One region of the Rhizobium sp. P1_C7 genome, then DNA from elsewhere that is predicted to be linked to it. Evidence: predicted binding sites of a transcription regulator. Region 1 holds the regulator's gene; each other region holds the start of a gene.
What was found. The regulator PhoB, encoded in region 1, activates phosphate uptake and scavenging genes when phosphate is short. The targets are predictions, from matches to a motif close to TGTCATNNANCTGTCAT.

Region 1 (4,194 bases):
CCGCGAAAACACCGTGACGGCTCTCATCGGCCCGTCCGGCTGCGGCAAGTCCACCTTCCTGCGCAGCCTGAACCGCATGAACGACACGATCGACAATTGCCGCGTCACCGGCAAGATCACACTCGACGGCGACGATATCTACGATCCGGATATCGACGTCGTCGAACTGCGCGCCCGCGTCGGCATGGTGTTCCAGAAGCCAAACCCGTTCCCGAAGACGATCTACGAAAATGTCGCCTACGGCCCGCGCATTCACGGTCTCGCCAAGGCCAAGTCCGACATGGACCAGATCGTCGAACAGAGCCTCCAGCGCGCCGGCCTCTGGAACGAGGTGAAGGACCGCGTGCATGAATCGGGAACCGGCCTGTCCGGTGGCCAGCAGCAGCGTCTGTGCATCGCCCGCGCTATCGCAGTCAGCCCGGAGGTCATTCTGATGGACGAGCCCTGCTCGGCGCTGGACCCGATCGCAACCGCAAAGGTCGAGGAACTCATCCACGAACTGCGCGAGAGCTACACGATCGTCATCGTCACGCACTCGATGCAGCAGGCGGCCCGCGTTTCGCAGCGCACCGCCATGTTCCACCTCGGCAACCTCGTTGAGGAAAACGATACCGACAAGATGTTCACCAACCCGGACGACCCGCGCACCCAGGATTATATCATGGGCCGCTTCGGTTGATCGCCGGCGTCGGAAACCCTCAGGACATTCAAGGATAAGCCCTATGGCATCGACACATATCTACTCCGCCTATGACGACGACCTGAAATTCCTGTCCCGCCGTATTTCGGAAATGGGCGGCCTCGCCGAGCAGATGGTGTCGGACGCCGTCCGCGCGCTGGTCAACGGCGATACGTCGCTTGCACAGAAAGTCATCTCCGACGACGTGATCCTCGATCACGCGGAGCGTGAGATCGGGGACAAGGCGATCATCACTATCGCCCGTCGCCAGCCGATGGCTGCCGACCTTCGCGAGATCATGGGCTCGATCCGTATCGCGGCCGACCTGGAGCGCGTTGGCGATCTTGGAAAGAACACGGCCAAGCGCGTCATTGCCGTTCAGAGCAGCGGCGTTCCGCGCAAGCTTGCCCGTGGCCTCGAACACCTCTCCGAACTGGCGCTCGTCCAGCTCAAGGAAGTGCTCGACGTCTACACCAGCCGCGCCGCCGACAAGGCGAAATCGATCCGCGAGCGCGACGAGGAAATCGACGCGATGTACACCTCGCTCTTCCGCGAGATGCTGACCTACATGATGGAAGATCCGCGCAACATCACCAGCTGCACGCATCTCCTTTTCTGCGCCAAGAACATCGAGCGCATCGGCGACCACGCCACCAACATTGCCGAAACCATCTACTACATGGCGACCGGCGCCCAGCCGGAAGGCGAACGTCCGAAGGACGACACCGCCAACACCGTTGGTGCTGTCACGGAATAACCGTTCCGGAACCGCATCCCCAGGAGACCGAAACGAATGATCCCAAGAGTTGCAGTTGTTGAAGACGAAGAGGCGCTCAGCGTGCTTCTTCGCTATAACCTCGAGGCCGAAGGCTTCGAGGTCGATACCATTCTGCGCGGAGATGAGGCCGAGATCAGGCTTCAGGAGCGAACGCCCGATCTTCTGATCCTCGATTGGATGCTGCCCGGCGTTTCTGGCATCGAGCTTTGCCGGCGGCTGCGTCAGCGGCCGGAAACCGAACGTCTGCCGATTATCATGCTGACGGCCCGCGGCGAGGAGAATGAGCGCGTTCGCGGCCTCTCGACCGGCGCCGACGATTACGTCGTCAAGCCGTTCTCGACACCGGAGCTCGTTGCTCGCGTCAAGGCGATGCTGCGCCGCGCAAAGCCCGAGGTTCTGTCGTCTCTGCTGAAATGCGGCGATATCGAACTCGACCGCGAAACGCACCGTGTCCATCGTAAGAGCCGCGAAGTCCGCCTGGGCCCGACCGAGTTCCGCCTTCTGGAATTCCTGATGGCTTCGCCTGGTCGCGTTTTCTCGCGTTCGCAGCTTCTGGACGGCGTCTGGGGCCATGACATCTACGTGGACGAACGCACCGTCGATGTCCACGTCGGCCGCCTGCGCAAGGCGTTGAACTTCTCCAATATGCAGGATGTCATCCGCACCGTTCGCGGTGCCGGGTACTCCATGGAAGTCTGAGCTGTTTCAGTGCCACAACAAACGAAAAACGGGCCCGCGAAGGCCCGTTTCTGTTTGTTTATCCGGCTTCCGGATCAGGCGACGCGGTTGGCTGCCCTGCGGCGCTCGTTGACCGGTTGGTAGGCCATGCGCTGGTGGTAGGTGCAGTAGGGCGAGGAGTCCGGGGACTCGCAGCCGCAGAAGTGGAAATCGTCCTTCAGTGGATCGCCGACCGGCCACTTGCAGGTGCGCTCGGTCAGTTCCGTCAGGCCGAGGCGCCGCGAGATCGGCAGGACGACATTTGAAGAAGGACGGTAGCTCACCTCCTCGATCGCATCGATTTCGATGTCTTCCTTCAGCAACGTCGCGCCCTGCTGGCGAGTGACGGTGCGGGTGGCGATCCGGGATGCGTAGTTCGGAGCGCGCGGCGCCGATGTGGCGCGCTTGGGTGTTCTCGCGGTTGCCGCAGTGCCGCCAGCCTTGGCGCGGCCCGGCAGGCACAGCCGATGGACCTTGCCGATTACAGCATTGCGGCTGACTCCGCCAAGCTGTGCTGCGATCTGGCTGGCGCTAAGGCCTTCGGCCCAAAGCTTTTTCAGTTTTTCAACGCGCTCGTCTGTCCAGTTCATGCCCCTGTCTCCGCCTTAATTGCGTTGGTGTAGGCAGAATCCTTCACCGCTGCCTCGGACGCATCCGAAGCAACAAACGCTTGCTCGATGTTGGTGACTAGTTCCGCCGCATGCAGTCTAGTAATTGAGTTTTAACCTAGTGTGAGGCCGACTCCGTGACAAGAGTCGGTTGAATCCCGAAGAATCGAATCTCAAGTTTTCCCCAACTTGCTGGGCGTGAGAGTCATTTCTGCAACATTAGCTGTTGATAGGTCAGGGTGACCCGAATGGCAGCTTGACGCATGCAGTAAAAGCTCAGTTTTGTTGACATCGCAGTGCGAAAAGTAAATAGTGCTGCTCGCCGCCGAAAGGCGGCATTTTTAATTTTTCGGACCCGCTTCTTAGCCGGAGTCCGGTTGCTCGTTTGCCAATGACAGGAGATCGCGCCATGGCTGAAGCCGCGCCGCTTTATGATACCTACTCTCGTGCCCCGTTGCGGTTCGAGCGAGGAGAGGGCGTGTGGCTGATTACCGAAACTGGCGAACGATATCTCGATTTCGGTGCGGGCGTCGCCGTGACCTCCGTCGGCCATGGCCACCCGCATGTCGTCGGCGCTCTGAAGGAACAGGCCGACAAGGTCTGGCACCTCTCCAATATCTATGAGATCGCCGGCCAGGAAACGCTGGCCAAGCGTTTGACCAGTGCAACCTTCGCGGAAAAGGTGTTCTTCACAAACTCTGGCGCCGAAGCGCTCGAATGCGCGATCAAGACCGCGCGCCGCTACCAATATTCGAAGGGTCATCCCGAGCGGTTCCATATCATCACCTTCGAAGGCGCGTTCCACGGCCGCACGCTGGCGACGATCGCCGCCGGCGGACAGGAAAAGTATCTCGAAGGCTTCGGTCCCAAGGCGCCTGGCTTCGATCAGGTTCCGTTCGGCGATGTCGAAGCCGTTCGTGCGGCCATCACCAACGAAACGGCGGCTATCCTTATCGAGCCCGTTCAGGGCGAGGGCGGTGTCCGTCCGGCGACCAACGAGTTCATGAGGGCGTTGCGCCAGCTCTGCGACGAGAACGGCCTGCTGCTCGTCCTCGACGAGGTCCAGACCGGCGTCGGCCGCACCGGCAAGCTGTTTGCCCACGAGTGGTCCGGCATTGCGCCTGACATCATGGCGGTTGCCAAGGGTATCGGCGGCGGCTTCCCTCTCGGCGCCTGCCTTGCCACGGCCGAGGCAGCCTCGGGCATGAAGGCCGGCACTCACGGTTCGACTTATGGCGGCAACCCGCTCGCCATGGCTGTCGGAAATGCCGTGCTCGACGTCGTTCTCGAAGACGGCTTCCTCCAGCACGTGAATGACGTTTCCCTCGTTTTCCGCCAGGGTCTGGCGTCGCTCAAGGACCGCTTTCCCGATGTGATCGAGGATGTGCGCGGCGAAGGCCTTCTGCTCGGCG
Region 2 (4,194 bases), on a different contig from region 1:
GGCAGGCTGTTCAGGTGCCTCCGGGTCAGACCTATGCCTGGGACGACAATTCGACCTACGTCCAGAACCCGCCGTATTTCGTCGGCATGGGCAAGACGGGTTCGGGTGTTTCCGACATCAAGGGTGCCCGCGTTCTCGGCCTCTTCGGCGACAAGATCACCACCGACCACATCTCTCCAGCCGGCTCGATCAAGGCGGCGTCTCCTGCCGGTGCGTACCTGCTCGAACACAATGTCGGCGTTGCTGACTTCAACCAGTACGGCACGCGCCGCGGCAACCATGAAGTCATGATGCGCGGCACCTTCGCCAACATCCGCATCCGCAACCACATGCTCGGCCCGAACGGCAAGGAAGGTGGTTACACCATCCACTACCCGTCGAAGGAAGAGGAATCGATCTACGACGCCGCCATGCAGTACAAGGCCGAGGGCGTGCCGCTCGTCATCTTCGCGGGTGTCGAATACGGCAACGGTTCTTCCCGCGACTGGGCCGCGAAGGGCACCAACCTTCTCGGCGTCAAGGCCGTCATCGCCCAGTCCTTCGAGCGTATCCACCGCTCGAACCTGGTCGGCATGGGTATCATTCCCTTCGTCTTCGAAGAGGGTACGACTTGGGCAACGCTCGGCCTCAAGGGCGACGAACTCGTCACCATCGAGGGCCTGGAAGACATCAAGCCGCGCGAGAAGAAGATCGCCAAGATCACCTACGGCGACGGCACCGTGAAGGACGTTCCGCTGCTGTCGCGCGTCGATACGCTCGACGAGGTTGTCTACCTCAACAACGGCGGCATCCTGCAGACGGTTCTGCGCGACCTCGCAGCCTGATTGTTAACAGACTGCACTGATAGTGACCGTCGGAGAGAAATCTCCGGCGGTTTTTGTTTGGCCGGGAGGCACTGGTCGCGCGGCTCACGACGATGTGTTTCGTCGGTGCTTTCAGACGCTTGGGTCTCACCCGTTCGTGACTTTTCGTTTGGCCGGGGAAAGACTATCTCTACGTTCATTGATCGGTATCGGCGGCCCTCTCGTTGGCTGCCGGCGCTGAAGAAAAAGGTGAAGGTGAATGTTCCCGCGGTTTTTGATTTCACTGGTTGCAGGTATGGCTCTCGCAGGCCCGTCGCTTGCCCAGGAGGCGCCGAAAGGTGTGGTCGAACTCTTCACGTCGCAGGGCTGCTCCTCCTGTCCGCCCGCCGATGCGGCTTTTCGCAAGCTTGTCGAGCGCGGAGACGTCATTGCTCTCGCCTATCATGTTGACTACTGGAACTATCTCGGCTGGGCCGACACGCTGAGCTCAAAGGAAAACACCGAGCGGCAGTATGGCTATGCGCGGACAATGGGACGCGGCAACGTCTACACGCCGCAGGTGGTCGTCAACGGCCGAGATCATGTGGCGGGCGCGGACCTTGGCGGCATCACCAACAAGATCGACGGATATCTTACCGAGGGCAAGGGGCTGACGGTGCCGATTGCCGCGAAGGTCAATGGCGATGAACTCGAGGTCAAGATCGGCGCCGGGCCGGGCAAAGCCAACGTTGTCATGGTCTATTTCAACCGCGAAAAAGTGATCGACGTCGAGAAGGGCGAAAACAGCGGCCAGAAGATCGCTTATCTCAACAGCGTTGCCGATGTTGAAACCGTTGGCATGTGGGACGGTAAGGAAACGAGCTTGACGCTGCCTGCCAATGTCCTGCAGAAGCCGGATCTTGAGGGGTGTGCGATTCTGCTCCAGTCCTCCACCGAGGATGGTACGCCATCGGCCATACTCGGCGCGACGGTCGTCATGGCAGGCAAGAATATCTGATGGGTTTCATCTGCTTCGGCAGGTGCAAAAACGGGGCGGCCCGGCTGATCGTATTCGGGGCTGGGGTTAAGGTCGATACGTCCAGCCGGGCCCTTTGGCGCGCTGGCGCCAAACTTTCGCATACTCCTCCAGTCGCGAAGGATTGCACGCAATATCAGTAGATCGGCGGTTTGCGATTCGGTCCGCGGCGCGATCGAGGGGAATTTCCCTTGCAAATGAGGCGCTGTTTTGACTGAAATGCGGCGCGCGGGAGATTGCACAGACTATGATTAATGTGACCGATCGCCCGCTTGCAATTTGTAAACGCTAAGGCAAACTATCATTCTCCTGTCACGAATGGAGGCGCTGGGAGACTGATGACAGATCAGCCGGATTTGCGGCATGGCGAAAGCCGGTCCGCCAACAGCAGTTCGTCCATTGTCGTGGATCTCAAGGAATACAAGCAAAGCAAGGATCCGCTTCCGGTTACCTTTCACAGGCGCGAGCTAGATGCCATCCTCTGGATATATGGCCGCATGGTCGGCGACGGCGAGTGGCGGGACTACGCAATCGATCATCTGAAGGACCGGGCCGTCTTCTCCGTTTTCAAGCGCTCCGGCGAAATGCCGCTCTTCCGCATAGAGAAAAACCCCAAGCTTGCTGCCAAGCAGGGCGCCTATTCCGTGGTCAACACCCATGGAGTCATTCTAAAGCGCGGACACGAGCTGCAGCAGGTTCTCAAAATATTCAGCAAGTCGCTGAAGCTGATCGAGACGTGAACGCGATCAACCCTTGAACAAGGTGCCCGGATAGACCGACAGGTCTGGATCCGTCGCCGTTCCGTCGCCGAGCGAGCGCTGCATCATCATCGTATCCAGCCAGCGGCCGTGCTTGTAGCCGGTGCCTTTGAGGCGTCCTGTCTCCTCGAAACCCAGTGCGGCGTGCAGCGCGATCGACGCCGGATGGGCCCCACCCACGACAGCCACCATCTGGCGGAAACCGAGCGTCGTGCAACGTGCCACGAGCTCCGCCAGCAGCAGCTTGCCGATGCCTCTCCCACGCGCTTCCGGCGCCATATAGATCGAGTCTTCGACCATCCAGCGGTAGGCGGGGCGCGCGCGGAAGGCCGACGCATATGCATAACCCAGCAGCATGCCATCCACGTCGACTGCGGCGATGTAGGGATAGCCCTGATCGATCACAGCGGAAAACCGCTTTGCCATTTCAGTTCGGACGGGCGGCGTAATTTCGTAGCTTGCAACTCCGTTCAGAACGGATTCGCGGTAGATTTCGGTGATGGCATCGACGTCCGAGGAGGAGGCGTCGCGAAGGGAAATGGGCATTCGAACAGGCCGGCCATGAGAGGAACGATCGATGGTTCACAAATCACTCCCTGAAAAACCGCGCAACAAAAAAGGCGGCCGAAGCCGCCTTTTCCAGTAACCCGTTCGCTTACTTGCGGTCACCCATGAACTGCAGAAGGAACATGAAGAGGTTGATGAAGTCGAGATAGAGCGTCAGCGCACCCATGATCGCCTTGCGGCCAGCCACGGTCGCGTCGTCAGCGACGTAATACATCTCCTTGATACGCTGCGTATCGTAGGCGGTAAGACCTGCAAAAATCAGCACGCCGATCGCCGAGATCGCAAACTGCATGGCAGATGACGCCAGGAAGATGTTGACGATCGAAGCGATGATCAGGCCGAACAGACCCATGATCAGGAAGGAGCCCATGGCGGAGAGATCCCGCTTGGTCGTATAGCCATAGAGCGACAGTCCGCCGAAGGCTGCTGCCGTTACGAAGAAGGTCTGCACGACGCTCTGACCCGTGTAGATCAGGAACAGCGACGACAGCGATAGACCAACAAGCGCCGCATAGACCCAGAAGGTCATCTGCGCGGCGGACACGCTCATGCTATTGATCCGGAAGCTCAGGAAAAAGACCATTGCGAGCGGAGCAAGGATTACCACCCACTTGAGCGGGCTGGTATAGATGGCGGTGCCAAAGGCGGTCAGTTGGCCGTCGGAGACGGCGAATGTGAAGGCGAAGTAGGCGGCCAAGCCGGTGATCACCAGGCCCAATGCCATAAGGTTGTAGACCTTGAGCATATACGAGCGGAGGCCCTGATCGATTATCTCGCCGGTTTGCGTTTGCACGCGGCCTTGGTAGTTACGTAGGTCAGCCATAGTTTCCTCTTGACAGCTCCGATGTGAACACGGTGTCGGGTTTTCGACCCGGGCGCCGCTGCGGAGCTCCAGCATGCCTGCAGACAATATGAGCCTTTCGCCCTTTGCAAACAAGAGCCTTGCAACCCGAGATCGGGTTAAATCGCCGTAAGGTGAAGGGAATTTCTCAGCGGCTTCAATCAGAGTTCGCGCAAAACGGGTGCTGCCTTCTGCCCGAGGATCCGCCAT
Region 3 (4,194 bases), on a different contig from region 1:
CCGCCAGTTTGGGGTCCAGCCCATCGTGGAACAAGCGAAAGATCAGCGCGGCTATCGCGGGATACTTGTCCAGAGTGGTTGCGATGTAATCTTGCGAGTAAGCGATGCCTGCCTGCCTGAGGTAACGGGCATAGGCGCGTAGGACGCTTGCCTCACGGGCTGAAAGGCCCGCTGAAACGATCAGGCGGTTGAAATTATCGTTGTCGATGACCCCGCTGAAAGCCGACAGGAAGGCTTCTTCCAGGGCGGCGGCGTGGCGTTCGAGATCGACCTCGCCGTCACCCCGCGCCTCAAGCTCCATATCGTGCAAAACCACCAGCTTTTCGGAGCCGTCGGCGAGCGTCACATCGATGTCGAAGGTTCCTTCGCTGATGACGTTGAAGCCGAGATTCTCCAGCAGCGGCACGCGGCGGGAGAGTGCAAGCTGGTCGGCAGCGTGGAAGATCTTCAGGCAGAGCAGCTGGCGATCGTCCTTGCTGCGCGTATAGAATGCGATGCGGATCTGCTCCCCGGCGGCGCACGCCGAAATGTCATCGAGATCGCCAAAGGTCTCGTCGGGAGAGAAAAGATCCTGAAAGGCGTGACTGACGCGGATGAGCGGCGCCTTTGGTCCGGCGAGTGCTTCGAAGCGGTCGTCCCACCGCGCGGTGATGGCGCGGATCGCCTCTTCCAGCCTTGCCTGGGGCACACGCGGTGTCTTGCCTCCAGAGCGACCGATAATGAAGTGGACGCGTGCTACGCTGCCTTCCGGGAACGCGGGGTAGTAGGCCGACACGCGGCCATCATAGATCGTCTTAAGATAGGTGCCGATCTTCTCACGCACGATGGAGTCGTACTCCTCGCGCGGGACGTAGACGATAACGGATACGAACCGATCGAAGTGATCGATACGGGGCAGAACCCGTACGCGAGGCCTGTCGGTGAGATCATTGATCTGCTCGGCGAAACTAGCCAACAATGTCGTGTCGATTTGAAAGAGATCATCTCGTGGGTAGGATTCAAGCGTATTGTCCAGCATGCGGCCGGAATGGCTCATGGGATCGAAGCCGAAATGCTCCTTGACCTTTTCGATCTTCGAGCGAAGCAGAGGGACGTCGCTGGCCAATGAAGTATACGCGGTCGAGGTAAAGAGACCGACGATACGCAGTTCACCGGTCACGTTGCCACCAGCGTCGAAGCGCTTCACTCCGACGTAGTCCATGTAGGCGCGCCGATGGACCACCGACTTGACGTTGGCTTTGGTGACGATAAGGAAGTCTGGACCATCGAGGAAGGCCAGGATTTCCGGCGTCGTCGTGACTGCATCCCTGCCGGTGCGGAGAACCAGCACATCCGGGTTGGAGAGGATGCCGAGGCCCGCGCCCTTGTCGCGCTCGACCTTGGCGGTCGAGCCCTTGCCTGAGTAAACATATTCACGCATTCCGAGAAATGTAAAATTGGCGTCGCGAAGCCAGGTCAAAAAGGCGATCGCCTCGTCCCGTTCCGCCTTTCGGCGTCCGGCGTTGCGGAAAGATAGCTCGTCGATCGCGGTTCCGAGCTTTTCGAGCATCGGCCCCCAATCGGAAACCGCCAGCCGCACATGTTCGAGAACGATGCCGACGCGCTTGATGAGGTCGGCCGACTGCGCTGCCGTCAGCGGTGCCAGATGCAGCTGGATGTGGCTGACCCGGTTTACCGGTTCGCTCGGCAGATCCGCGGTGTAAAGCTCAGGTGCCCTCCCCCCCGTCATCACGAGGATCGGGTGAACTGCCATATAGAGGTCGCGATAGCTGCTGGTGACCTCGCCCATGACGGACTCATAGAGGAAAGGCATATTGTGGTCGGTCACGGAGAGGATCGAGACCGATACGCCATTCGGCTCGACATTGGCGACGGTCTCTATGCTGACGCGCGGCGTCTTGCCGGTCCAGGCTGCAAGCTCATGCGCGCAATGGACAGCCGAAAGTGCAAGCATTTCCGGCGTATAGAGTTCCAGATCGTCGCCGCTGGCGCGCCCGAAAAGGATTTCCGGATCAAGGTAGCCTTCTCCGGTCGCGGCCGCAATCTTGCTCGCACTTTCGATCTGTTTTTCCCGTCTCGGATTATTTCGGGCAGCCATTGGAGATGTTCCCTCATTCGCTTGCTTTTGGGCAGGTTAGCAGAAGATTCGGCATAAAAATCGCTAAAAGAAGGTCGCTGAAGATAGTTTTCGTGCGTTTTTGCGCGGTCTGGCATCGAATTTGAAAAATTCAGGTGCCGTCCCACACCACCGCTTGTTCTCGCTGGAACTCTGCGGATGCCCTCGTGAAGGACAGTTGACAGCCGAGCTGTAAAAGGAGGATCAACGCAGGATACAATTGGATTGGAACATGATGCAGCAGAACGCAGCAGGGACAGTGATCGTCATATCGAGCCATGTGGTGCGTGGTTCGGTTGGAAACCGCGCGGCGGTCTTTGCACTGGAGACCCTCGGGCATCAGGTTTGGGCGTTGCCCACGATCGTGTTGCCTTGGCATCCCGGGCACGGCCGCTCGACCCGGCTAACCTTCGCCGAAGCTGATTTCGATGCTGCGATCGATGATCTTATCCGCGCGCCATGGATCGGAGAGGTGAAGGCCGTTCTTTCCGGCTATTTCGGCAACGCCGCACAGGCGCGGTCCGTGGGCCGCCTGGTGACGGCCCTGCGGGACCAGAATCCTGAACTCTTTTATGTCTGCGATCCCGTTATGGGTGATCTCGGCGGCCTCTATGTTCCGGAGGCGACGGCCGAGGCGATCCGCGATCATCTGATACCGCTGGCATCGCTGGCAACGCCCAACCGCTACGAGCTTTCGTGGCTTGCGGGAGCGCCGCTCGGCAGCAATGCGTCGATCATGGATGCGGCGCTGTCACTTGGCCCATCCCGCATGTTGGTGACTTCGGCAGTGCCAAGGATGGCCGGCGGCACCGGTAATCTCTATCTTTCCGGGCGCCACGCATTGCTTGCCGAACATCGGGTCATCGACAATCCGCCGAACGGCCTTGGCGACCTTCTGGCCGCCCTCTTTCTCTCGCGGCTGCTTTCCGGCATGGAAGATGAAAAGGCGCTGCAGCTTGCCACGGCCAGCGTCTACGAGGTGCTTGCGCGCGCGGTCAAACGCGGGAGCGATGAATTGACGCTGGCCAGCGACGCATCCAGTCTTTCCACGCCGATGGCGATGGTGCAGATGCGCCATCTGATTCACCCTGCTCAAAGGCGCAGAAACTAGCCTGCATTTCTGCCGCGCCATTCTGCAGTGCGATAGTTGATCTTGTCCGTCTCACGCTGTAATCGAAGAATATGCAGCGTTTTCCAAATACCCTTCTGGACGGTTATCGCAACTTCATGAGCGGTCGCTATGCCGACGCCCGCGATCGATATAGGACGCTGGCGGAAAACGGCCAGAGTCCGAGCACTCTGGTCATTGCTTGTTCCGACTCGCGTGCGGCGCCCGAGCTTATTTTCGATGCCGGACCGGGCGAGCTTTTCGTTATCCGCAATGTTGCCAACATGGTGCCGCCCTACGAGCCGGATGGACATTTTCATTCGACCTCCGCGGCGCTGGAGTTTGCCGTTCAGGTGTTGAAGGTTTCGGATATCGTCGTCATGGGACACGGGCGGTGCGGCGGCATTCGCGCTGCGCTTGACCCGAATGCCGAGCCCCTGTCGCCGGGGGATTTCATTGGCCGCTGGATGTCGCTCGTCAAGCCGGCGGCGGAACAGATCCAGAGCAACGACGTCATGACGCCAGCCGAGCGGCAGACGGCACTCGAGCGTGTTTCAATTCGTAACTCTATCGATAATCTCAGGACATTTCCCGACATCAAGGCGCTGGAAGACGCCGGCAAGATCCACCTTCATGGTTCCTGGTTCGATATATCGACGGGCGAGCTCTGGGTCATGGATGCCGAAACGCGCGATTTTATCCGCCCCGAGATCTAAGCAAAATAAAAACGCCGACGGTACCGTCGGCGCTCTCATAAACCATCTATCCGCCTCAGTTCGCGTCGATCTGCTGACCGATGTAGGCGATCGCCTGCTGGTACACAGTCGCGGCATTCCAGCCGGCGATGGCCGCAAAGTTTGGCTCACCAGGCTGGTAGCCGGCGCCTGGCTGCCAGCCGTGACCCCTGAGGAAATTTGCAGTCGAGGTGAGTGCATCGGCACGTGAGCCAACCATGTCGACGCGGCCGTCA
Region 4 (4,194 bases), on a different contig from region 1:
GACGCCGAGGCGAAGTGTTCGAATGGAGTGAATGCGGTTCTTTTCGCCCTTTTTCACGGCGCCCCAGCGGTCATCATCACCGGCATCAATCCGAATTCATCTGGACATGTTTATAACAGCTCAGGATTGGCCCGGCTGCACGTTCAGATGGACCGAATGATTTTAGAGCGATTGGTCGCGGCGGGCAGTCCAATCTTCACTTCAGACCCGATCGTTTCTATCGAAACAGGGATTCCCCTGTGGCAGGAAAGCCTTAGCTCACCACGGATGAGGCGGCCAGCTTCACGCAATGACGAAAAATACGACGGCAACGTAAAGTGCCTTTCGATCCGGTAGAGTTGTTCAAAGAACCTGAGAAGCGCGATCTCCAACTCTCCAACCATTCCGTTTCGCTCCTATCGATGAGGGAGCGTATCTCGCGGCCTCAATCACAAAAGAAAAGGTGGGCTGTTCGTCGCGCTCACGATCAAATGGGAGATGCGGCTGCGCTGGGTCGCGTGGTTTGCGTGCTTGGACCTGAGTCATGGGTGCAGTTAGCCTGCCGTCTACAATTCTTCCCTACCATCGGGCAGCACATGCATCCCTGCGGCGTGAGCAGCATCGACGAATGCCCTGCGGGCTGCTTTCGCGTCGATGTAGAAATCCAAGACTCGAAGAATGGCGCAGGGAAAAGGCAACCCCGCTACTGAACCCGAAACGCGCCGATACAGCCGTCCAGGCTACCGCCCCGTCCCCATAGCGTCTGCGATATCGCAGAAAAAATCAACCACCCGTTACAGCGGGTGGAGGCAATTGATCAATTGATCGATCATTTGACCCGGTCTTCTATCGCCTCATCAACTCCGCGTCTCCATTACGGAGAAACGCACTGGCGGCGCGAGCCGTAGTTTGGCTGAAAGGTGTTGTCGGATGCGCGGTATGAGCGATAACGGCTGTAGCACCAATCGACGTGAGAGCTGCCGTAGGATCGAGCACGTGGCTGCGAGGCGATGATGCCCCCAATGATCGCACCGATCGCGAGGCCACCGATTGCAGCACCTGCTCCGTTGTCATCGTGCCGGTAATATCCACCATCATCGTAGCCATCGCGGTAGTATCGATTGTTGTTGTGGTATCTGTGCTCACCGTAGCGGTAGCGACCGCCACCGCAGCGATAGATATTGCATCCGCTGTACCGGTTGTTGTTCGCACCCGAGTCGCCAAAGCTTCCACGGCCCTGAGCTGAATGCGGATCACTTGAGTTTTCAGCAAAAGACGTCGAGAAACTCGAGAGAACAGTTGCACAAGCCAAAACGATGGTTGCCAGTCTTTTCATTGTCGTACCTTTCGAGGCAAGCCCAATCTGTTACGCATAGACATATAAATCTAACGCAGCGCAAACGCGCATGTTCCATCCAATTGGGGACCACCACGGACAATAAACAGAAAAAGAATCGGCCAAGTCCGATTGTGACACTTTTATTGCACGGGCCGCTATTTTATGAGGGGCAATTAAAGATTATTAAATGGATGGATGGCATGCTCAGCTGGTTTCGCAAACTTCTGCCAAGGGAAGACCGGTTCTTCGACCTCTTCGCGCAGCATTCAAGGACCATCGTCGGTGCCGCCGAAGCTCTGAACGAGCTGCTTGCGGGCAAGGATGCGGAGCGTCATTGCGAGCGCATCGTCGCACTTGAGCACGAGGCGGACGATATAACCCGCGAGGTCCTGCTGGCCGTTCGGCGCAGCTTCATCACGCCGTTCGACCGCGTCGACATCAAGGACCTGATCCAGTCGATGGATGACGCCATCGACATGATGCACAAGACGGTCAAGACGATCCGCCTGTTCGAGCAGAGGGAATTCGATCCCCTGATGCAGGAAATGGGCGTGGCCATCGTTCATGCAGCAAATCTGGTCGCGGAAGCGATCCCGCTACTCGAGCGCATCAACACCAACGCTCCCAGGCTTACGGCGATCGCCGAAGAGGTCACGCGCGTCGAAGGGCGTTCGGATGAGCTGCACGACCGCGGTTTGAAGGAGCTCTTCCTTCGCCATGGCGCGTCGAATGCGATGGCCTATCTCATTGGCAGCGAAATCTACGGCGAACTGGAGAAGGTCGTCGACCGCTTCGAGGACGTCGCCAACGAGATCAGCGGCATCGTGATCGAGAACGTTTGATGGACGCCACCCTCGCCTTCCCTCTGCTCGCTGGACTGATCGCGATCGCGTTGTTCTTCGACTTCCTGAACGGTCTTCACGATGCGGCGAACTCAATCGCGACGATTGTTTCGACCCGCGTCCTTCGCCCGCAATATGCGGTCGTGTGGGCGGCTTTTTTCAACTTCATTGCCTTTCTGTTTTTCGGCCTGCATGTGGCCGAGACACTCGGCACGGGTATCATCGATCCCGACATCGTTTCGCCCCTTGTCATTTTCGCTGCGCTGATGGGCGCAATCGTCTGGAATATCGTCACTTGGCTCTTCGGCATTCCGTCCAGTTCCTCGCATGCGCTTGTGGGCGGTCTTGTCGGCGCGGGACTTGCAAAGGTCGGCTTCAGCTCAATCGTCTGGAGCGGCCTGTTGAAGACGGCCGGTGCAATCGTCATGTCACCGATGATCGGCTTCCTGCTGGCGCTCTTTCTCGTGCTCATCGTTTCCTGGATCTTCTTTCGGCAGACGCCGTTTGCGGTGGACCGCACGTTCCGCATCCTGCAGTTCGTGTCCGCATCGCTCTATTCGCTCGGTCACGGCGGCAACGACGCGCAGAAGACGATGGGGATCATCGCCATTCTACTCTATTCGCAGGGCTATCTTGGCGGCAGTTTCCATGTTCCGCTGTGGGTCGTTTTGTCCTGCCAGTCGGCGATGGCGCTTGGTACGCTGTTCGGCGGCTGGCGTATCGTCCATACAATGGGATCGAAGATCACCCGACTCAATCCGATGCAGGGCTTTTGTGCGGAAACGGGAGGCGCGCTGACGCTCTTCGGCGCGACCTGGCTTGGCATCCCGGTCTCGACCACTCACACCATCACCGGCGCGATCATTGGCGTCGGGGCCGCACGGCGGGTGTCGGCGGTGCGATGGGGACTAGCAGGCAACATCGTCGTCGCCTGGGTGGTCACCCTGCCGGCGGCAGCGCTGATTGCCGCGACGGTCTATTGGGTCGCAGGCTTTTTCGCCTGATCAGGAGGCGGGCTTCCGCCTCCTCTGCCACCACACGGAAAATCGTCGTCTTATGCGGCGCGCGATGTGCAGGTCGTGCGACAGGACCAATATGCCGAGCGGAACCATCCAGAATCCCAGAATCGGCAAAAAACCCAACAAGCCGCCGAACACAAGCAGCCCGCCAATCGACAGGCGGGCCACGCGCGATCGCGGCAACGGGATGCGCGTCGACCCCATGACGATGTGGCCAGTCGAATGATCGATGCCAAAACGCTTGGCGCCTGGTTTCCCGGTGGTATCATGCGTGTCAGTCATCCACAGGAGATGGGGATAAACAGGCTGAATGCAAGCGGATGTCATTTTTTTGAAAAAACCGCTTGGCAAATCGAGCAAGCATTTGTATTAGCCCACTCACACCGCGGCGAGCGGTGATCCCTGGTAGCTCAGCGGTAGAGCATTCGACTGTTAATCGACAGGTCGCCGGTTCGAATCCGGCCCGGGGAGCCAAATTCGAGAGGGTTGCGCCACTAGCGCGACCCTCTTTTCATTTCTGCAATAGAAAAACTTAGGCGCACCGATTGGACTTCGATCGCGCGCCTCGTTTGCTGCTCTGCGATTTTGGCTACATTTCGGCCCGCTGCAGGTGGAGAGCCGGCTGACGGCATCTGCCGCTGATATCACCGCGTGCCGATCGAGGATCGCAAATATTGATGGGCTGGCCCTAGTCCACTCTCATGTTCGCCCTTACAAGATGCAGGAATAGAAAAATCGTCGCACTGTTGTCAGGGCGTTTCGTGTCGATGCATCCTGCGGAAAGCAGGAGGCACGGTCAAAAAACGACGGTTGATCATGCTCTGATACGCGGGTTGGTTACCACCGGACCTGATGCGTCGCGGAGCGTCCTCTGTCTAGTTTGCAGCGTCGGAACATAACCGGCTGTTAGTGGAAGCGAGGGTTTTCCGTATGCCTTCGGCGGGGGCCACCTTGCGGAATTGTTGTGATGTTGTGAGTTTGCGCTCTTAAGAGTGGGCTTAAGAGCGCATTGAGG

Region 2: a site for PhoB is predicted at 2,118-2,134, ahead of AC1D2R_RS11150 (DUF2794 domain-containing protein). Genes of this name have one in related genera too.
Region 3: a site for PhoB is predicted at 2,284-2,300, ahead of AC1D2R_RS12070 (NAD-glutamate dehydrogenase). Genes of this name have one in related genera too.
Region 4: a site for PhoB is predicted at 1,450-1,466, ahead of AC1D2R_RS23225 (DUF47 family protein). Genes of this name have one in related genera too.

Annotation. Positions count from the first base shown of each region.
Region 1 is NZ_JBFUAL010000001.1:469,425-473,618, forward strand. It holds gene pstB (phosphate ABC transporter ATP-binding protein PstB) at 1-679, shown strand, start outside; gene phoU (phosphate signaling complex protein PhoU) at 723-1,436, shown strand; gene phoB (phosphate regulon transcriptional regulator PhoB) at 1,473-2,156, shown strand; gene AC1D2R_RS02365 (GcrA family cell cycle regulator) at 2,231-2,764, opposite strand; gene AC1D2R_RS02370 (acetylornithine transaminase) at 3,192-4,194, shown strand, end outside.
Region 2 is NZ_JBFUAL010000006.1:94,684-98,877, reverse strand. It holds gene acnA (aconitate hydratase AcnA) at 1-824, shown strand, start outside; gene AC1D2R_RS11155 (DUF1223 domain-containing protein) at 1,063-1,800, shown strand; gene AC1D2R_RS11150 (DUF2794 domain-containing protein) at 2,157-2,558, shown strand; gene AC1D2R_RS11145 (N-acetyltransferase family protein) at 2,565-3,122, opposite strand; gene AC1D2R_RS11140 (Bax inhibitor-1/YccA family protein) at 3,232-3,966, opposite strand; gene AC1D2R_RS11135 (ABC transporter permease) at 4,146-4,194, opposite strand, start outside.
Region 3 is NZ_JBFUAL010000006.1:284,341-288,534, reverse strand. It holds gene AC1D2R_RS12070 (NAD-glutamate dehydrogenase) at 1-2,098, opposite strand, end outside; gene pdxY (pyridoxal kinase PdxY) at 2,352-3,227, shown strand; gene AC1D2R_RS12060 (carbonic anhydrase) at 3,299-3,940, shown strand; gene AC1D2R_RS12055 (lytic murein transglycosylase) at 3,996-4,194, opposite strand, start outside.
Region 4 is NZ_JBFUAL010000017.1:147,498-151,691, forward strand. It holds gene AC1D2R_RS23215 (membrane-anchored protein) at 1-336, shown strand, start outside; gene AC1D2R_RS23220 (BA14K family protein) at 854-1,315, opposite strand; gene AC1D2R_RS23225 (DUF47 family protein) at 1,519-2,160, shown strand; gene AC1D2R_RS23230 (inorganic phosphate transporter) at 2,160-3,164, shown strand; gene AC1D2R_RS23235 (hypothetical protein) at 3,165-3,461, opposite strand; tRNA gene AC1D2R_RS23240 (tRNA-Asn) at 3,579-3,653, shown strand.